3 regions of the Methylobacterium guangdongense genome follow, and region 1 is predicted to be linked to each of the others. Evidence: predicted binding sites of a transcription regulator. Region 1 holds the regulator's gene; each other region holds the start of a gene.
The links. The regulator PhoB, encoded in region 1, activates phosphate uptake and scavenging genes when phosphate is short. The targets are predictions, from matches to a motif close to TGTCATNNANCTGTCAT.
Positions count from the first base shown of each region.

Region 1 (4,332 bases):
TGATCCGGTTCCTCAACGACATCCTGCTCTCGGCGCCGTCGATCCTGATCGGCCTGTTCGTCTACACGCTGATGGTGCGGCCCATGGGCAGCTATTCCGGCTGGGCCGGCGGCGTCGCGCTCGCGATCATCGCCACGCCGGTGATCGTGCGGACCACCGAGGACATGCTGAGCCTCGTGCCGGGGACCCTGCGCGAGGCCGGCGCGGCCCTCGGTGCCCCGCCCTCCATGGTGATCATGAAGGTCAGCTGGCGCGCGGCCTCGGCCGGCATCGTGACCGGGATCATCCTGGCGCTGGCCCGGATCGCCGGCGAGACCGCGCCGCTCCTGTTCACCGCCCTCAACAACAACAGCTGGTTCAACGCCGACCTCATGGGCGGCGTGCCGAACCTGCCGGTGATGATCTACCAGTTCGCGCTCTCGCCCTATCCCAACTGGCAGCAGCTGGCCTGGGCCGGAGCGCTCCTGATCACCGTGACCATCCTCGCCCTCTCCGTGATCGCCCGCCTGGTGATCAAGCCGCAGCGTGCCCGCTGAAGCGCGAGCCCGAAGGATCGACCCGATGAGCAATGCTGCAGCAACCGCCGCCGCCGAGCCCCTGATCCACCCCTCCGCCAAGGCCGGCGCCGATACCAAGGCGCCGGTCCGGATCGCCGTGAAGGGGCTGAACTTCTACTACGGCCAGTTCCACGGGCTGAAGAACATCGACCTCAACTTCCACGATCGGCAGGTCACGGCCCTGATCGGTCCGTCGGGCTGCGGAAAGTCGACCCTGCTGCGCACCTTCAACCGGATCTACAGCCTGTATCCGGAGCAGCGCGCCGAGGGTCAGATCCTGCTGGACGGCGTGAACATCCTGGATCCGAAGGTCGATCTGAACGACCTGCGGGCCCGGGTCGGCATGGTGTTCCAGAAGCCGACGCCCTTCCCGATGTCGATCTACGACAACGTCGCGTTCGGCATCCGCCTCTACGAGAAGCTGCCGAAGGCAGAGCTCGACGAGCGGGTCGAGTCGTCCCTGCGCAAGGCCGCCCTCTGGGACGAGGTGAAGGACAAGCTCAAGCAGTCCGGCATGGGCCTGTCGGGCGGTCAGCAGCAGCGGCTGTGCATCGCCCGCACCGTGGCACAGCGCCCGGAGGTCATCCTGTTCGATGAGCCGACCTCCGCGCTCGACCCGATCTCGACGGGCCGCATCGAGGAGCTGATCGAGCAGCTGCGCGACGAGTTCACCATCGCGATCGTCACGCACAACATGCAGCAGGCGGCCCGCATCTCGCAGTTCACCGCCTTCATGTATCTCGGTGAGCTGGTCGAGTTCTCGCAGACCGAAAGGATGTTCATGAACCCGACGCAGCAGCGGACGCAGGACTACATCACGGGCCGCTTCGGCTAAGCCGTTTCGAGGACCGGTTCCGCGGGATCGCCCCAACGCGTGGGTTCGCACGCCCCCATCGAAGGATCCACCCCATGCCCGGCCATATCGTTACCTCCTACGACACCGACCTGGAAAATCTCCGTCGCTCGATCTCGGAGATGGGCGGCGTGGCGGAGAAGATGACCGCGGAGGCGACCGACGCCCTAGTGCGCCGCGACGACGGGCTCGCCCAGACCGTGATCCTCGCCGACAAGCGCCTCGACGCCCTTCAGCGGGACATCGAGGAGCGCTCCGTCCTGCTCATCGCCCGGCGCCAGCCCCTGGCGATCGATCTGCGCGAGACCATTTCGGCGATCCGCGTCTCCGGCGATCTGGAGCGGATCGGCGATCTCGCCAAGAACGTGGCCAAGCGCGTGGTGGCGATCTCCGATCAGGCGCCGGCGCAGAAGATCGTGCTCGGCGTGCGCCACATGAGCGATCTGGCGGAGGGCCAGCTGAAGGACGTGCTGGACGCCTATGCGAGCCGCGATGTCCAGGCGGCCCACGATGTGTGGGAGCGCGACGGCGAGATCGACGCGCTGTACAATTCGCTGTTCCGCGAGCTCCTGACCTACATGATGGAGGATCCGCGCAACATCTCGTTCTGCACGCATCTGCTGTTCTGCGCCAAGAACGTCGAGCGCATCGGCGATCACACCACCAACATCGCCGAGACGATCCATTACCTCGCCACCGGGGAGACGCTCGCGGGCGACCGCCCCAAGAACGATGCGTCGAACTACGCGACGGTGGACGGGGGACAGGCTTCGTAAAGGATCAACCCGGACGGCGCGCGTCGACGTCGGGATAGCGGTGCGCAGCGCCACGCGCGCACCTTGAGACAGGGCGGGGCCTCCGGCACCATCGGCGGGTCCGCCGCGAGAACGGGTCATCGAACGTGAGCATGCAAGTCCTGATCGTCGAGGACGAGGAGGCGCTGACCACATTGCTGCGCTACAACCTGGAAGCCGAGGGCTTCCTGGTGGATTCGGCGGCTCGGGGCGACGATGCGGAACTGCTCCTGGCCGAGCGGATGCCCGATTTGGTCCTGCTCGACTGGATGCTGCCCGGCCTGTCGGGCATCGAGCTCTGCCGTCGCATCCGCGCCCGGCGCGAGACCGAACGGCTGCCGGTGATCATGCTCACCGCCCGGGGCGAGGAGGGCGACCGGGTCCGCGGGCTGGGCACGGGGGCGGACGACTATATCGTCAAGCCGTTCTCGGTCCCGGAGCTGCTGGCCCGGATCCGCGCGCTGCTGCGCCGGGCCAAGCCCGCCCATGTCTCGGACCGTCTGGCCGCCGGCGACCTCGAACTCGACCGCACCGGTCATCGGGTCCGCCGCGCTGGCGAGGAACTGCATCTCGGCCCGACCGAGTTCCGGCTGCTCGAATTCCTGATGCTGGCGCCGGGCCGGGTCTTCTCCCGGGAGCAGCTGCTCGACGGGGTGTGGGGCCACGACGTCTATATCGACGAGCGCACGGTCGACGTGCATGTCGGCCGCCTGCGCAAGGCGCTGAACGGCCCGCGCCAGGCGGACCCGATCCGCACCGTCCGCGGCTCCGGCTACGCGTTCGACGAAACCTTCTCCCTCGAAGCCTGAGGCGCCCAGTTCCGGTTTCAAAAGATCGAGACCTTTGGCGGGTCCAGGGCAGAGCCCTGGTGCCGGACGCTGTCCGGTGTCGGGACAAGCCGGATGCCGGGGCTCCGCCCCGACGCCCCGCCAAAGGGCTGCCCCCCTTTGGAAACCCCGGTCAACGGGTCAGCGCGGCGCTCCGGTCAGCGCCAGCCGGCACTGATGCCAAAGCCTGCAGCACCGTCCCCTCGGTGAGGATCTGCGGCAGCACCTGGGGCTCCCCGGCGCCGGTATAGAGCAGGTAGAGCGGCACGCCGCTCCGGCCGTGCTTCTCCAGCAGGCGGGTGATCTCGGGATTCTGATTGGTCCAGTCCCCCTTCAGGTAGGTCACGGCCCGCTCGGCCATCGCGGCCCGCACGGCCTTGGTGGAGAGGGACGTCGTCTCGTTGACCGCGCAGGTGATGCACCACGCGGCGGTCATGTTGACGAAGGCGGGCTTGTGCGCGCCGACCAGCGCGTCGAGGCGGGCCTGCGTGAACGGCTCAATGGCACCGTCAGCCTGCGCGGAGGCCGGGACGCGATCCTGCGGCAGCCTGAGGGTCAGGGCCGCGACGGCGATCAGCGCCAGGACCGCGCAGACCTGCGCAATCCGCGCCATCCCCGATCCGGCGTTGCGGCCATGCTCCCAGGCCCAGGCGGAGAACCCCACCAGCACGAGGCCGATCAACGCCGCCAGCAGGCCCCGCGGATCGACCTGCTGTGCCAGGACCCAGATCAGCCAAGCCACGGTGGCGTAGACCGGGAAAGCGAGCACCTGCTTGAGGGTTTCCATCCAGGCGCCCGGCCGCGGCAGTGCCCGCAGGGCCGGCGGCCAAAGGGTCAGAGCCAAGAACGGCAGGGCGAGGCCCAGCCCGAGACACGCGAACACGGCGAGCGCCACAGCGGCGCTCTGGGTCAGGGCGAATCCCACCGCGGAGCCCATGAACGGCGCCGTGCAGGGCGTGGCCACCAGCGTGGCCAGGACGCCCGTGAAGAACGAGCCGCTCAAGCCCGATCGGCGGGCGAGGCTGTCGCCGACACCGGCGAGCCGTCCGCCGACCGTCACCGCGCCGGACAGGCTCAGGCCCATCGCGAACAGCAGATACGCAAGCCCCGCCACGACCAGAGGTGATTGCAGCTGGAACCCCCAGCCGATCGCCGCCCCGCCGCCCTTCAGGGCGATCAGCGCCGAGGCCAGTCCCAGAAAACTCGCCAGCACGCCGGCCGTGTAGGCGAGGCCGTGCAGGCGCAGGCGCGCGGACTCCTCGCCGGCGTGCCGCACGAGGCTCAGCACCTTGATCGACAGC
Region 1 is NZ_JBBXMX010000010.1:58,874-63,205, forward strand. It holds gene pstA (phosphate ABC transporter permease PstA) at 1-536, shown strand, start outside; gene pstB (phosphate ABC transporter ATP-binding protein PstB) at 562-1,392, shown strand; gene phoU (phosphate signaling complex protein PhoU) at 1,467-2,186, shown strand; gene phoB (phosphate regulon transcriptional regulator PhoB) at 2,318-3,013, shown strand; gene AAHG09_RS19000 (protein-disulfide reductase DsbD family protein) at 3,165-4,332, opposite strand, start outside.

Region 2 (4,332 bases), on a different contig from region 1:
GCGCCGGGGCGGCCTTGGGACCCTCAGCCATGGGACTCACCGAAGGGCAGGCGGGCCAGGAGCCGGAACGGCCCGGATCCGTCCTGGGTCAGGAGGCAGATCGCGTCGATCATCACGGGCTCCGGACCTGAAGCGGCGTAAGCCTCGGCGAGGCGGCGGTGCCAGCCGTCACGGTCGGGCTCCGGCAGGGCATCGGTCAGGGTCATGTGGAAGCGGAAGGCCTCGAACACGTGCGGATAGCCCCAGCGGTCGAGCAGGGCGCGGCCCCGCGGATCCAGGCGCTCCGGGCGGCGCTTGGCGCGCTCGGCCTCGGTGAGCGGGGCCCGGAGGGCATCGAGGACCGCCACGCATTCGGCCGCGAGCAGGCCCAGCTCCGGCGGCGGGCTCTCCGGCACGAGGGCGAGGAACCGCCCGAGCGCCGCGACCCGCAACGGCCCGACCGCCACCGGCGGGTGCGCGACCGCGACACCGCGGGCCGCGACGACGAGATCGGCCTCCGTGGCCCCCGGCGCGAGGCGCAGGGGCGCCTTGAGCGTCGCGTGGAAGCCGTAGACCCGGGCGCCCGTGTTCACGGCGGCGAGGTCGCCGAGCCCCGCCGGATGCGCGACCGCCTCCCCGGACACGGGGTCGTATCCGAGCACGCTCCGGCCGAAGGCCTCCAGGCGGGAGCCCGGGTTGGGCAGCCAGTACAGGGCATAGCGACGCGTCACGTCTCGGCCTCCAGGGCGCATGGCGACCGTGATCAGGTCGTCGGCGCGTAGGTCCGCGCCTCGGCAGCCCGGCGCGGGCGGACATCCATGGCATTGCCGCGCCACACGATGGCGCTCTGCACCCAGGCGCCCAGCCAGATCGCCGGGATCAGCGCGTCCCGCACCAGGAAGGCCGCCAGCATGCGGGGCGCGCGATGCCAGCCCGCGCGAATCGCGAGCGCGGCCTCGGCGGCATAGCACAGGGCCGCGAGGCCGGCAGCGCCGACGAGACCGGCGGCGTTCCCGGCCCAGAGCGCCACCGCCAGCGCCGGCAACAGGACGCCGCTGCCGATCTCGGGGATGAAGAACAGCGGGAACGTCACCCGCCGCAGCCGGGCCCAGCGCAGCTGCCGGGCCCAGACCTCCCGGAAGCCGCGCGGCCCCAAAGGCTGCTCGAACGGGCTCGCCACGAGGTGGACGCGCTTGCCGGCGGCCCGGACCAGCTTGGTGGCGGCCGCGTCCTCGGCGATCTCGGCGGCCAGCGCCTGGAGCCCGCCCTGCGCCTCCAGGAACGGCTTGTGCCAGAGCATGCTCTTGCCCTGCGCGAAGCCCAGGCCGAACGCCTCGGCAGCGTATTGCCAGCGCGCCTGGAGAGTGTTGAGAAAGGCGCATTCCACCTCGGCCATGAAGCTACCCGGGCGGGCGCCCACGGGGGTGGAGCAGACGAGGCCGGTCTCCTCCCGCCACGCCGCCTGGAGGCGCTGGAGGTAATCGGGCGGCATGGCCACGTTGGAATCGGCGAGCACCACCCACTCATGGGCGGCGGAACGCCAGCCGCGCAGGCAGTTGTTGAGCTTCGGATTCGCGCTGACGCGCTCGTCGCCGAGGATCAGCCGGGCCGGCACCCGGGGGTGGGCGGCAATCAGGCGCTCGACCAGGGGCACGATCGGATCGGCCGGATCGGCCACACAGAAGATCAGCTCGAAGGCGGGATAATCGAGGCGGAAACTGCGGGTGAGCATCTCCTCGCTGTAGGCCTCCAGGCCATGGAGCGGGCGGACCAGCGAGACGGGCGCTCCCGCCGGAAAGCGCGACGGCCCGTGTCCCGTGCCGAGGCGCCAAGCCGCGATGGCCATGCTGCCGATCTGGACGAGCGCCAGGAGCGCGCCGAGGGTGAGGGCCGGCACCGTGGCGTCAATCATGCGGAGTCCCGTTCGGCGTCATGAGCGGCCCGGTCGCTAGCGGCCGGACCGCGTCAGTCGTGTGACACTCCGGGGGACGAGGGCCGATATTCGCCGGCCCCTCGTGTCTCGGGATCTCGGGTTTCCAATGGGCCGAAGCCCTTTGGCGGGTTCTGAGGGCGGAGCCCTGAGAGCGGGCGGAGCCCGGCACCGGGCAAAGCCCGGCACCAGGGCTCCGCCCTGGACCCGCGAAAGGTCTCGACCTTTCGAAACCATGACGGGAGCCGGCCGTGCGCCCGTCAGGCCGGTCCTCAGAACCGGAGGGTGAAGCTGCCCTTCACGGCCTGATCCTGCGCCCGGGCGCCGGTCTGGCCCGTGTAGGACACGCCCAGGCTGGCGTTCGGCGCCACCGCCAGATCGAGCCCCACCTGCGCCACCAGCGCATCCCGGTCGATCGGAACGCCGCCGCTCAGGAAGGCCGGGCCGCCCGCCCCGAAGCGCAGCAGCGCCGTCGGCACCACGTCCCCGAACGCCCGCCGGTAGCCCACGAGACCCCGCAGCGTCACCGGAAGGCCCAGGCCCAGATCCAGGCTCGTCTGGGCCCGCACGCCCGCGGTGACGGCCCCCAGATCGTAATCGCGGGCGAAGCTCGCCAGCGCCGCCGCGCCCCCGGCCTCGGCGAACCCGTCGCGCCGGATCCCGACATAGGCCCCGCCCACGAACGGCTCGATGTAGGAGGCCGCCGGCTGCACCGCGACCGCGGCCCCGTCCTTCGACACCAGGGCCGCCACGGCCGGCGTGCCCAGCGGGATCCTCCAGCCGATCTCGCCAAAGCCCTGCAGCGTGTAGCCGCCACCGTGGCCGCTCAGCGTCTCCGACAGCCCGTAGGCCACCGCCCGGCGCGTGCGGGTGTCGGTCTCGGCGTAGATCACGCCCAGCCGCAGCGACAGCGGCCCGGCCTCGTAGCCGCCATACAGGCCGCCGAACCCGCTCTTCAGCGTCGCGCTTTCCGCCCGGCTGGTGCCGCCGGTCCGGCCGGCGCTGTCGAGATACGCCTCCGTGTAGCCGCCGACCACGCCGAAGCGCAGCCCGCTCGGGAGACGCATGTCCGCGCCCGCCGCGAAGCCGGCGATCTGCCGGTCGAGGTCGAACGCGTTGCCGCCGCCCGCGGCCGTGCCGAACGACCCGAAGCCCTGGCCCCACAGGCCGAACACCTGCGGGTCGAGGGTCCGCACCGGCACGTTCGCCACGACAGGCGCCCGGCCCGGCAGGTCGGCCGTGTAGGCGGACGGCAGGGTGCCGTAGTCGAGCCCAAGGCCGGGATCGCCGCCGGGATTGCCCCAGCGCAGCCGGTCGAGCACCGCCTCGCGCACGAAGAAGGCGGTCTCGTAGGCCGCCGACACGGTGCTGGCGTGGATGTCGCCCGAGAGCGCCCGGAAGCCGGCATCCGCCTCGGTGGTGGTGAAGGCGACCGCCGCGTCGGTGAGCCGGCCGGCGCCGGCCGCCTGGACGGCGTTGGCCGCCGCGATGCCGTTGCGGCTGGTGGCGCTAGCCGAGAACGGCACGTCGTTGCGGGTCAGCGTCAGGTCGACTTCGTTGGGCCGGTAGCGCAGGCCCGGGGACAGGAAGGCGAGATTCGACGTCACGCCCGCGAACTGGCCCGACACGCCGCCGGCGGCCGACAGGATGGTGTAGGTGGTGCGCGGGTTGTAGGCCCCGGAGGCCGCCAGCACCTGGACGGTGCCGCCGCCGAGGGCGGCGTTGCCGCCGGCGGTGATGCGGTCGGCTTGTCCGGCGGCGTTGGCCTCAACCCGGTAGGTCGCGCCGGGGGCGAAGGCGACAGTGCCGGTGACGGTGAGCGTGCCGATCGAGTTGCCCGGCGACACCGTGCCGCCCGGCAGCGCGCGGATCCCGCCGAGCGTGCCCGAGCCGCCGAGCAGGCCGCCGGCGCCCACGAAGGCGGTGCCGGAGATCGTGCCGTTGGCGTAGAGGGCGCCGCCCTGGCCGATGCCGACGTCGATGCCGAGGCGGTCGCTGGCGTCCATGCGCAGCGTGCCGGTGACGTTCCCGAAGTAACCGGCGGCGGAGTACAGGTCGAGGCGCGTCCAGTAGCTCAGCGGGCTGCCGTAGAAGGCGGCGAGGGCGTTGGTCTCGGTGTTGACCAAGATCTGGTTGATCGTGCCGGTGGAGAGCTGGCCGTAGAGGCCGCCGTTGGGGGCGATCGTGCGGGCGGCGGTGGTGGATCCGCCGTAGAGCGGGGCGAGCAGGATCGAGGCGTCGGGGCCGCCCGCCGGGGCCTGCTCGCGCGGGGCCTGGGCGAAGGTCAGGGTCGGCAGGCCGTAGGTCAGGCGGCTCTGATAGGCGGCTTGGTTGGCGGCGGACGGCACGTAGGGGTTGCCGGCCGCATTCGCGGCGCTGCCGGCGCAGGCGGCGACGGTGTTGCCGCATTGGGCGGCGAGGTA
Region 2 is NZ_JBBXMX010000005.1:15,884-20,215, forward strand. It holds gene AAHG09_RS11980 (LbetaH domain-containing protein) at 1-31, opposite strand, end outside; gene AAHG09_RS11985 (DUF1045 domain-containing protein) at 24-710, opposite strand; gene AAHG09_RS11990 (ceramide glucosyltransferase) at 743-1,891, opposite strand; gene AAHG09_RS11995 (autotransporter family protein) at 2,182-4,332, opposite strand, start outside.
Region 2: AAHG09_RS11990 (ceramide glucosyltransferase) is a predicted target of PhoB. The motif match lies at 1,942-1,958, and genes of this name have one in related genera.

Region 3 (4,332 bases), on a different contig from region 1:
TGTTGATCAGCGCGATCTCCGCCCCCTGAAGGCGGGAGACGATCTCCTCCGGCGTCCAGGTCGAGTCATGCTCGACGTATTCGTGCGGGAAGTTGAATGGCCGAACCTTCGCGTCGAGGGACTCACGGTCCAGGAACACGATCTTCTTGGTCATAGGACCCCTCTCGGACGACGGGCGGTTTCCTCGATAGTCTTGGTCTTCTTGCGCGTCGGGGCGGGCCCGGCAACCCGGCCCCGCCCCGAACGCGTGCGCCGATCACGCCTTATGCAGCGGATTCTCGCGCAGGTAGCTGGAGGCGGCGGCGACGCCCGAGCCCGGCGTGACCTTGATGCCGCAATCGATCATGGCCATCTCGGCGCCCGCGATGGCGCCCAGGAGCGACAGCTCGTTCAGGTCGCCGAGGTGGCCGATGCGGAACACCTTGCCGGCGACTTTCGACAGGCCGGCGCCCAGCGAGAGGTTGTAGCGCTCGTAGGCGTGGGTGATCACCTTGGCGGCGTCGGCGCCCTCCGGCACCACGATCGCCGTGACCGTGTCGGAGTTCCACTTCGGCTCCTTGGCGCAGGGCTTGAGGCCCCAGGCCGCTACGGCCTGACGGGTCGCCTCGGCGAGCACGTGATGGCGGTGGTAGACGTTCTCCAGCCCCTCCTCCTTCACGATCGCCAGGGCCTCGCGCAGGCCGTAGAGCAGCGGCAGGACGGGGGTGTAGGGGAAGTAGCCGGTGGCGTTGGCGGCCAGCTGATCCTTCCAGGCGAAGTAGGCGTGGCCCAGCCGGTCGTTGCGGCCAGTGCCGCCCTCGGCGATCTTGAGCGCCTTCTGGCTGATGCAGATCAGGCCGAGGCCGGCCGGCAGCATGAAGCCCTTCTGCGAGCCCGCGATGGCGCAATCGACCTTCCAGTCGTCCATGTAGAACGGCAGCGAGCCGATCGACGAGATGCCGTCCACGAACAGCAGCGCCGGGTGGCCGGCGGCGTCGATCGCCTTGCGCACCGCGCCGATGTCGCTGGTGACGCCCGTGGCGGTCTCGTTGTGGACGACCATCACGGCCTTGATCTTATGATCCTTGTCGGCCCGGAGCGCCTCTTCGATCTTCTGCGGATCGGCGCCGGTGCCCCACTCCTCGTCCTGGACGACCACGTCGAGCCCGAGGCGCTGGGCCATGTCGATCCAGAGGTGGCTGAACTGGCCGTAGCGCGAGGTCAGCACCGTGTCGCCGCGGCAGAGGGTGTTGGACAGGGCCGATTCCCAGATGCCGGTGCCCGAGGACGGGAACAGGATCACGGTCCCGGCGGTCGAGCCGAACACCATCTTGGAATCCTGCAGGAGCGGCTTCACCAGCTCGGGGAAGCTCGGCGAGCGGTGATCCTCCGACGGCACGTGCATGGCGCGCAGGACGCGCTCCGGGATGTTGGTGGGGCCGGGGATGAAGAGGTGGTTGCGACCGGGGCGCCGGGTTGCGGCCATGATGTTTCCTCCGAATAATCCGTTGCGCGCGAACTCGCGCCCGCGCCGGTTGTCCAAATGTCTCGGGAGTCGGTCCGGCGGCGGTCGCGGCGCGTTCCGCGCGCCTTCGAACCCCTGCCAGGGCCGTGAAGTGGGGGGCGCTGCGGAGCGGCAGGCGGCCTCACGCCGCTCGCGTCGCGACGCGCCCCCGCGCGCCGGTCGCCTCCGAATGGCCGTCCCGTCCAACGGCCCTCGGGCCGTCCTCGCCGCCTTCCTGTCTACGCCCGGCCGAACCCTCATAGGCCGCCAGTTCCTGGTATTATGAGGCGCCGAGGCTCGAAAGGAAAACCGGAAAAACTTCCGGAACTTGGCAAAAAAATTTTTTGTGCGGCGCAACGAAGCCGATCTTCGGTTGAGAGGCTTCGCCGCAGCGCACGCAACCTGCGGCAGATGGTGCCTGATCGCGTCATCAAACTGAGATGGGATCGCGCTCTGGATCCCGGCACCGTTCGCCGCCGGGAGAGGAAGCCGTGGCCGAGGTTGAGGAGATGCCGGTCCGGGTCCGGACGCTGTTCCTGTCGGATCTGCATCTCGGGACGCGCGGCTGCCAAGCCGGGCTGCTGCTGTCGTTCCTGCGGGACTACGACGCCGACACGATCTACCTCGTGGGCGACATCGTGGACGGCTGGCAGCTCCGGTCCGGATGGTACTGGCCGCAGGAGCACAACGACGTCGTGCAGAAGCTCCTGCGCAAGGTCCGCAAGGGCGCCCGGATCGTCTACCTGCCGGGCAACCACGACGAGTTCCTGCGCGACTATGTCGGCATGAATTTCGGCGGCATCGAAGTGGCCGAGACCGCGATCCACGAGGCCGCCGACGGGAAGCGCTACCTCGTGATCCACGGGGACCAATTCGACATGGTGGTGCGGCACTCGCCCTGGCTCGCCCATCTCGGCGACGGGGCCTACACGCTGGCGCTGACCCTCAACACGGTTCTCAACAAGGTTCGGCGGCGGGTCGGTCTCTCCTATTGGTCGCTCTCGGCCTGGGCGAAGCTGCGGGTGAAGAACGCCGTCAGCTTCATCGGCCGGTTCGAGACGATCCTGGCCGAGGAGGCCCGCCGGCAGGGCGCCAACGGCGTGATCTGCGGCCACATCCACCACGCGGCCGATCGGCCGATCGGCGATCTGCGCTACCTCAACACCGGCGACTGGGTCGAATCCTGCACCGGGATGGTGGAGCATTACGACGGCCGCATCGAGGTTCTGCACTACCCGAGCATCCTGCGCGCCCGCGCGGCGGAGACCGTGCCGCAACCGGTCCCCGGCCGGCGCGCGGTGGCGTGAGGGCATCACCCGTGAAGCTCCTGATCGCCAGCGACGCGTGGCACCCGCAGGTCAACGGCGTGGTGCGCTCCCTGGAGCAGATGGTCCGCCGCGCGCCCGAGCACGGGTTCGAGACGACGCTGCTGACGGCGGCGGATTTCCCCTCGCTGCCCATGCCGGGCTATCCGGAGATCCGCCTCGCCTATGTCGCCCGGTCACGGGTGGCGGCGCGCTGGCAGGCGGAACGGCCGAGCCATGTCCACATCGCCACCGAGGGTCCGGTGGGGTTCGCGGCGCGGCGGCACTGCCTGTCCCACGGCCTGCCCTTCACCACGAGCTACCACACGCGCTTCCCCGAATATCTCGCGGCCCGCCTGCCGGTGCCGGAGGCGTGGTCCTACGCCTATCTGCGCCGGTTCCACGGGGCCGCCCGCGGCACGATGGTGAGCACCGCCTCGCTCCAGGGCGAGCTGGAGGCCCGCGGCTTCACCCATCTGATGCGTTGGACCCGCGGGGTCGATACCGAGCGGTTCCGCCCCGCCGCCCCCGGCACGCCGCCGCCCGCGGAGCTCGCGGATCTGCCGCGGCCGCTGTTCCTCTATGTCGGCCGGCTGGCGGTGGAGAAGAACATCGCGGCTTTCCTGAAGCTCGACCTGCCGGGCACCAAGGTGGTGGTCGGCGACGGGCCGGACCGGGGGCGGCTGCAGGGGCTGGCGCCCGACGCCCGGTTCCTCGGAACGCGGACGGGGGCGGCGCTGGCGGCGACCTACGCGGCCTGCGACGTGTTCGTGTTCCCGAGCCTGACCGACACGTTCGGGATCGTGCTGCTGGAGGCGCTGGCCTGCGGCCTCCCGGTGGCGGCCTTTCCGGTGCCCGGCCCGAACGACGTGATCGGGGGCACCCGCGTGGGAATCCTCGACCAGGATCTGCGCGCCGCAGCCCTCGCCGCCCTCGACCTGTCCCGAGCCGAGTGCCGAGCCGAGGCCCTGCGCCGGGGCTGGGACGTGAGTGCGGGCCAATTCTTCGGCAACATCATCGAGGCGCATGGCGGCGAGCGCCTTGTCCGGGACGCCGCCTGATCGGGTTTCCAATGGGCTTGCCCTTGGGTGGGTCGTCGGGGCAAAGCCCTGACGGTGTTGCAGGGCCCTGCCCTGCACCCGCAAAAGGTCGCAGACCTTTTGAAACCATGACACTCGCGATCCCACGGGAGAGGGCCATGTCAGCCGCTCGGGCGATGGCGCGCCCGTTCGATCCGTCCCGCGCCGCCGCTTATCCCCCGGCGATCGGCTGCGACGAGGTCGGGCGCGGGGCCTTGTGCGGCCCGGTCGTGGTGGCGGCGGTCTGGTTCGATCCGGCGGCGATCCGGCCCGACCTGCTCGCGGCCCTCGACGACAGCAAGCGGCTCCTCGAGCCCGAGCGGGACCGGCTCGCCCCTCTGATCCGCGCCGAGGCCCGCGTGGCGGTTTCCGCCGGTTCCCGGGCGCTGATCGACCGGATCAACATCCGCGCCGCCACCCTCGACGCGATGGCGCGCGCGGTCGCCCGGCTGGGGATCGCGGCGCC
Region 3 is NZ_JBBXMX010000004.1:10,387-14,718, reverse strand. It holds gene AAHG09_RS09835 (D-2-hydroxyacid dehydrogenase) at 1-154, opposite strand, end outside; gene AAHG09_RS09830 (aminotransferase class V-fold PLP-dependent enzyme) at 257-1,465, opposite strand; gene AAHG09_RS09825 (UDP-2,3-diacylglucosamine diphosphatase) at 1,993-2,790, shown strand; gene AAHG09_RS09820 (glycosyltransferase family 4 protein) at 2,802-3,848, shown strand; gene AAHG09_RS09815 (ribonuclease HII) at 3,986-4,332, shown strand, end outside.
Region 3: AAHG09_RS09825 (UDP-2,3-diacylglucosamine diphosphatase) is a predicted target of PhoB. The motif match lies at 1,909-1,925, and genes of this name have one in related genera.